DNA from 2 places in the Kitasatospora sp. NPDC015120 genome. Region 1 is predicted to be linked to the other one. Evidence: riboswitches for the same ligand, from Rfam matches in the RefSeq annotation. Region 1 holds a riboswitch; the other holds the start of a gene.
The links. Region 1 has a riboswitch for cyclic di-AMP ahead of ACF1AK_RS01420 (NlpC/P60 family protein). Riboswitches for the same ligand answer to the same signal wherever they lie in the genome.
Positions count from the first base shown of each region.

Region 2: linked by a shared signal. The riboswitch ahead of ACF1AK_RS32500 (peptidoglycan DD-metalloendopeptidase family protein) and the one ahead of ACF1AK_RS01420 (NlpC/P60 family protein) in region 1 are both predicted to bind cyclic di-AMP.

Region 1 is NZ_JBIBVJ010000001.1:325,803-329,199, reverse strand. Features, by position in the region: gene ACF1AK_RS01425 (NlpC/P60 family protein) at 1-645, shown strand, start outside; cyclic di-AMP (ydaO/yuaA leader) riboswitch at 1,009-1,161, shown strand; gene ACF1AK_RS01420 (NlpC/P60 family protein) at 1,172-2,359, shown strand; gene ACF1AK_RS01415 (NlpC/P60 family protein) at 2,610-3,397, shown strand, end outside.
Region 2 is NZ_JBIBVJ010000025.1:37,695-41,091, forward strand. Features, by position in the region: gene ACF1AK_RS32495 (MFS transporter) at 1-953, opposite strand, end outside; cyclic di-AMP (ydaO/yuaA leader) riboswitch at 1,267-1,426, shown strand; gene ACF1AK_RS32500 (peptidoglycan DD-metalloendopeptidase family protein) at 1,430-2,428, shown strand; gene ACF1AK_RS32505 (APC family permease) at 2,783-3,397, shown strand, end outside.

The sequences.
Region 1 (3,397 bases):
AGCGTCCAGCAGGCCAGCTCCAGCCAGGCCGAGGCGCTCAAGGGCCTGCAGGACCAGCAGCGCCGGCTCGACCAGCAGAAGGCCGAGGCCGCCGCCGTGCTGGCCTCGCTGGACAGCACCACCAAGGACCTGAACCAGACCAAGGCCGAGGTCAACAAGAAGCTCCGGGAGGCCCAGGAGCTGCTGAACTCGCTCAGCGCCGCCGACCGCGCGGCCCTGAAGGCGGCCCAGCAGCAGGCCGACCGCGCCTCCCGCGGCTCGGAGCGCACCGACCTGGGCAGCCTGCCGCAGGCGAGCGGCAAGGCGGGCTCCGCGGTCGCCCTCGCGATGAGCAAGCAGGGCTCGCCCTACGGCTGGGGCGATTCCGGCCCGAACACCTTCGACTGCTCCGGCCTGATGGTCTGGGCGTACGGCAAGGCCGGCGTCTCGCTGCCGCGCACCTCGCAGGCCCAGGGCAACTACGGCACCCGGGTGCCCTCCCTGGCCGAGGCCCAGCCGGGCGACCTGGTCATCTACCGCGACGACCGCAGCCACGTCGGCATGTACATCGGCAACGGCATGGTGGTGCACGCGCCGCGCACCGGTGACGTGGTGAAGGTGATGAAGGCCGACGCCATGAAGATCAACACGATCCGCCGGGTCTGACGGCCGGCCGGTCTGACGGGTCGCCACGACACGCCCGGGTGGCCCGTCCCGGCTCCTGTGATCAGCGCCACCTCCACTCGGGGGTGGCGCTGACGTTTCGGCCGCGCATTCGACCGGCTGACGGGGAATGATCAGCCCGACGTGGGGGTGTGATCACGTTCCGTCATTTTCACAAGGGAACTTGGGTATTCTTCCGACTTTTTTCTGACAAGGATTTGAACGGATCACGGATCTGTTACTAGGGTCGTGCCTCGAACCACGCACAGTCGATCACCCAGCCTGGGTGGCGGCGGGGTTCGCCGCCGAGTTCGTGAAGCAGCGGGAGGGGGCCTTCGGGTCATCCCTCCGAGTGAGGGCCCAGCAGTCGGGGGTCCGCTGTGGAGCGGAGCCGGGGAACCACGTTCCTCTGGGGTGAATCGGCGCCAGGCCGGCCGCGCGAGCGGCGGGTGAGGCGTCGTAGGGCACGCTTCCGCCCGAACCCGTCAGCTCACCCGGTAGGCGGATGAGGAAGAAGGAGTCCGCCTTCGTGGCGTCCCATCGTCGTCCCAAGCCCGCCGGCCGCGCCCGTGTCTCGATCCTGACCGGTGTCGCCGCCGCTGCCGTCGCCCTCTCCGCGCAGTCCGGCGCCCACGCCGACCCGACGCCGACCAAGGACCAGGTCAAGGAGCAGGTCGACCAGCTCAACGAGCAGGCCGAGGTCGCCACCGAGAAGTACAACGGCGCCCAGGCCAAGCAGCAGGAGCTGCAGAAGCAGGTCGCCGAGCTGCAGGACAAGGTGGCCCGTCAGCAGGCCTCGGTCACCGAGGCGCAGGGCGGCCTCGCCGAGATCGCCGGTGAGCAGTACCGCACGGGCGGCATCTCGCAGACCGTCCAGCTGATGCTCTCCGCCAGCCCGGACAACTTCCTCAGCCAGGCCGACGCCCTGAACCAGGCCGGTTCCACGCAGTCCGGCGCGCTGAAGGAGCTCCAGGAGCAGCAGCGCAGGCTCGACCAGGACCGCACCGAGACCCAGGCCAAGCTCGCCGAGCTGGAGGCCACCACCCAGCAGCTGAAGTCCTCCAAGGAGGACGTCCAGGGCAAGCTGCAGAAGGCCCAGGACCTGCTCAACACGCTCACCGAGCAGGAGCGCCAGGCCCTGCGCGCGGCCGAGGAGAAGGCCGCCGCCGAGGCCAAGGCCAAGGCGGACGCCGCCAAGGCCGAGGCCGCCAAGGCCGCCAAGGAGAAGGCCGACGCCGAGCGCGCCTCCCGCGACGCCAACCGCAGCAACCCGAGCGCGCCGTCCACGGCCGCCCCGGCCCCGGCCCCGGCCCAGGCCCCGGCCGCCGCCAAGCCGGCCGCCCCGGCGGCGCCCGCCGCCAACAGCTCGCGCGCCGCCGCCGCGATCGCCGCCGCGGAGAGCAAGCTCGGCTCCCCGTACGTGTACGGCGCCACCGGCCCGAACTCCTTCGACTGCTCGGGCCTCACCGGCTGGGCGTACGCCCAGGCGGGCGTGTCGCTGCCGCGCACCTCGCAGGCGCAGGCCACCGCCGGCACCCAGATCGGCTCGGACATCTCCAAGGCCCAGCCCGGCGACCTGGTGATCTTCTACGGCGACCGCCACCACGTGGGCATCTACGTCGGCGGCGGCCAGGTCATCCACGCCCCGAAGCCGGGCGCGTCGGTCCGCTACGAGGCCGCGTCCAACATGCCGGTCAACACCATCGTGCGCCTCTGACCCACGGTCGGCAGGCTCCGCCGGGCCCGGTTCCCCCGCACGGGGGGACCGGGCCCGCGGCATTCCCCGGCCCGCCGGGACGCTCGGTCCGCGAACCGATCTGACGTCCGACGAGTGTCCGAATATTCGGGTTCGGAGGGGTTTGGAATCGGTTGCCCCGACTCGCTAACGTCTGCCACCGGACGCCCGCTTCGACAGCCGCCCGCCCCGGTGCGGCGGCGGGCCGGGCCAGGATCGGAGCCGACGTCGCATGGCCGTGCACCGCCGTTCCCCGCTGTCAGGTGCGCACGTGCTCGCCCGGGCGCTGGTGCTCACCGCGGCGGCCGCCACCGCGTTGGGCGTGACGGCCGGCGGCAGTGCCCGGGCCGTGCCCGGCCCGCCGGACGCCCCGGCCGACCGCAAGGACGTCAAGGCCCAGGTGGAGCAGCTCTACGACGAGGCCGAGCAGGCCTCCGAGCGCTACAACGCCGCCCAGGAGGCCCAGCAGCGGCTCCAGCACGAGACCGGCACGCTGCAGCAGCAGATCGCCGTCTCCCAGGACGAGCTCAACCGGCTGCGCGGCGAACTCGCCACCGTGGCCGGCGCCGAGTACCGCGGCGGCGGGATGACCCGGACCGTCCAGCTGATGCTCTCCACCGACCCGGAGGCCTACCTCTCCCGCGCCCGGGCCCTCGACCAGAGCGCCGAGCGGCAGAACGAGGCCCTGCACGAGCTGCGGGGCCGTCAGCGGGTGCTCGACCAGCGCCGGGCCGAGACCACCGCCAAGCTGGCCGAGCTGGAGCAGACCCGCAAGGCGCTGGCCGAGAGCAAGCAGCAGATCCAGCAGCGGCTCGCCGCGGCGCAGCGGCTGCTCAACAGCCTCGGCTCCGCCGAACGCGCCCGGCTCGCCGCCCAGGACGCCCGCGAGGCGGAGCAGCGGGCCACCCGCGGCACCGACCGGCTGGACTTCGGCACCGCCCCGGCCGCCTCGGAGCGCGGCGCCGCCGCGCTGGCCGCCGCGGTGCGGATGATCGGCGCGCCCTACGTCTACGGATCCAC
Region 2 (3,397 bases), on a different contig from region 1:
ATGATCACGGTGATCGGCACCAGGGCCAGTCCGGAGACCAGCGGGGAGAACCCGGAGACGATCTGCAACTGCACCACCAGGAGGAAGAAGACGCCGCTGAACGCCGCGTAGACGGCGAGGGTGACCAGGTTGACGGCGGTGAACAGCCGGGACGAGAACAGCCCCAGCGGCAGCATCGGCTCCGGGGTGCGGCGCTCGACCGCCACGAAGGCCGCGCCGAGCAGCAGGCCCGCCGCCCCGGTGACCCAGACCGCGGGGGACAGGCCCTTCCCGGCGGCGGTCAGCGCATAGGTGACGGCGCCCAGCGCCAGGGCGGCCAGCACCGCGCCGAGCACGTCGAAGCGGCCGGTCGCGGACTCGTCGCGGCTCTCCGGCACGTGCCGGGCGGACACCGCCACCACCACGGCCGCCAGCGGCAGGTTCAGCAGGAAGATCCAGCGCCAGCCCGGGCCGTCCACCAGCCAGCCGCCGAGCAGCGGGCCGACCGCCGCCGAGACCCCGCCGAGGCCGGACCAGAGGCCGACCGCCGCCGAGCGGTCCTCCGGGTGGAAGACGGCCTGGAGCATCGCCAGCGAGCCCGGGGTGAGCAGTGCGCCGCCGACGCCCTGGACGGCGCGCGCGACGATCAGCACCTCGACGGTGGGCGCGGCGGCGCAGGCCGCGGAGGCGGCGGCGAACCAGACCACGCCGAGCAGGAAGACCCGGCGCCGGCCGTAGCGGTCGCCGAGGGCGCCGCCGAGCAGGATCAGGCCCGCGAGGGTCAGCAGATAGGCGTTGAGCGTCCATTGCAGGGCGTCGAGTTGAGCGCCGAGGTCGGCGCCGATCCTGGGCAGCGCGACGTTCACGACGGTCCCGTCGAGCATCGCCATGCTGGAGCCGAGCACCGTCGCCAGTAGTACCCAGCGACCCTGCGCGGTGCCCAACCGCAGGGTGCCGGCCTCGGAGGTGGCCACGGCCCATGGTCGGTCCGGTGGGGCCCACGTGACAAGGGTCACCGGGGGTGTGTCGGGGGGATCCCCTTTCCGTGAGTGATCGTGTACGCACTGGTTCCGGCGTGGGCGCAGGGTGGTGGATCACGTGCGCGCGGTAAATGGATTGTGTGCGTACTGTGCATGCCTTTTCTGCGCAGCGTCACGGTGGGACGGACTTTGGTCCCGGGCCGTAGAGATCGACATTGCTTCACCCGAACGGATGAGTTTTAGTTCAGCGACCGCCCGGCGTCAGCCCGGGTGGCCACCGGGTGGAACGCCTAGTCCTGCCGCTGCCCGGTGGTACGCACCGAACTCTGTACGGCAGGAGCGGGGGACCCACAGGTAAGTCGCCGGACCCGAATTCGCGGTCCGGCTAGGGGTGAAGCCGCCTTTGCGGCCGGGCAACTCCAGCCCGAACCCGACAGCTCACCTCGCAGGCGTCGGAGAGGACATTTTCCATGCCCGCACAGGCTCGTCGTACCGCCCTGCCCCGCGCCGCCCGCATCGGCATCGCCACCGCTGTCACCGGTGCCGCCTTCGCCCTCCCGCTGGTGACCACCGTCTCCGCCCAGGCGCACGAGGTCCCGGCCGCCAAGCCCGCCGCTCCGGCCGCCGCCCAGGCCGCGCAGGCCGCCCCGGCCGCCGCTCCCGCCGCCGCCCCGGCCGAGGAGAGCTACAAGGTCGTCGGCGGGGACACCCTGTCGAAGATCGCCGCCGCCAAGAACGTCACCGGTGGCTGGCAGGCGCTGTACGAGCACAACCGCTCGGTCGTCGGCGCCAACCCGAACCTGATCTTCCCGGGCCAGAAGCTCGCGCTCGGCGCCAAGGCCGCCCCGGCCGCCAAGCCCGCCGCCCCGGCGGCCAAGCAGGCCGCGCCCGCCGCGAAGCCCGCTGCCCCGGCCGCGAAGCCGGCCGCGCCCGCCGCGAAGCCCGCCGCTCCGGCCGCCAAGCCGGCTGCCCCGGCGACCAAGCCGGCCGCCCCGGCCGTCAAGCCCGCCGTGCAGACCACCGTCGCCCCGGTGACCGCGACCCCGGTCGTCGCCGCCACCTCCGGCTACGTCGCCCCGCTGGCCAACCCGAAGCTCGGCACCGCCTACGGCGTGGCCGGCTCGATGTGGTCCTCCGGCCACCACACCGGCGCCGACTTCGTCGCCTCCACCGGCACCCCGCTGCGCGCCGTCGCGAACGGCACCGTGGTGAAGGCCGGCAACGGCGGCGCCTACGGCAACGAGGTCGAGATCAAGCTCGCCGACGGCAAGTACGCCCAGTACGCGCACCTGTCCTCGATCGGCGTGAAGATCGGCCAGACCGTCACCGTCGGCCAGCAGATCGGCCTCTCCGGCGCGACCGGCAACGTGACCGGCCCGCACCTCCACTTCGAGATCCGCACCGGCTCGGAGTACGGCTCGGACATCGACCCGATCGCCTACCTGCGGGCGCACGGCGTCGCGATCTGACCCTCCGGTCGGATCACCTCCGCCACCGCTGGGTGCGGGGCGAGACCGCTCCCCCGGGATGGTCATGTCGGGTGACCGCTCGACCGGGTGAGCACCGCACCTCCAGCGGAACGACGGGCGCGGGACACGCCCGTCCGGCCGGCCCGGTTCGCGAGACCTCCCTCGCGAGCCGGGCCGGCCGTCGTCGTTCCCGGTCGAACGGGCCGGGCCGCGGTCGAACAGCGCGTCAACCGGGCGGGGCCGACACCGGGTCACCCCGCTTTGCGGGCCGGACGCCGCCCGCCGATGCTGTCGGGTTGTCAACGCCCGTCCGCTCCGGCGGGCGGCGCAGCCACGGCAGGTGAAGGGGGCCGGATGGCCATCCAGCGCGGGGACGCGACCGGGGACGTGACCGGGGGCGCGGGGCGGCGGGACGGGGTGGAGCGGCTGAAGGCGGACTCGGTCGGCCTGCCGGGCGTGGTGTTCATGGCGGTCGCCACGGCGGCGCCGATCACCGCGATGACCGGCAACCTCCCGATCGTCATCGGCCAGGGCAACGGCGCCGGAGCGCCCGCCGCCTACGTCTTCGCGACCCTGGTGCTCACCGTCTTCTCGGTCGGCTACGTGGCGATGGCCCGTCACATCACCGCGGCCGGAGCCTTTTACGGCTACATCTCGCACGGGCTGGGCCGGGTGGTCGGGATGGCCTCGGGACTGCTGGCGGTGCTCGCGTACATCGTCTTCGAGGCGGCCGTCCTCGGCTTCTTCGCGTACGCGCTGCGCGCGCTGGCCGCGGCGCAGCTGGGGGTGGTGCTGCCGTGGGGCTGGTACGCGGGGCTCGGGCTGCTGGTGATCGCGGTGATGGCCTGGTTCGACCTGCACCTGACCGCGCGGGTGCTCGGGGTGGCGCTGGTGCTGGAGGTCGCGGTGCTGGGCGCCGTGTCGCTGGCCGTGCTGGTCACCGGGGGCGGGCCGGACGGACTGGTGGCC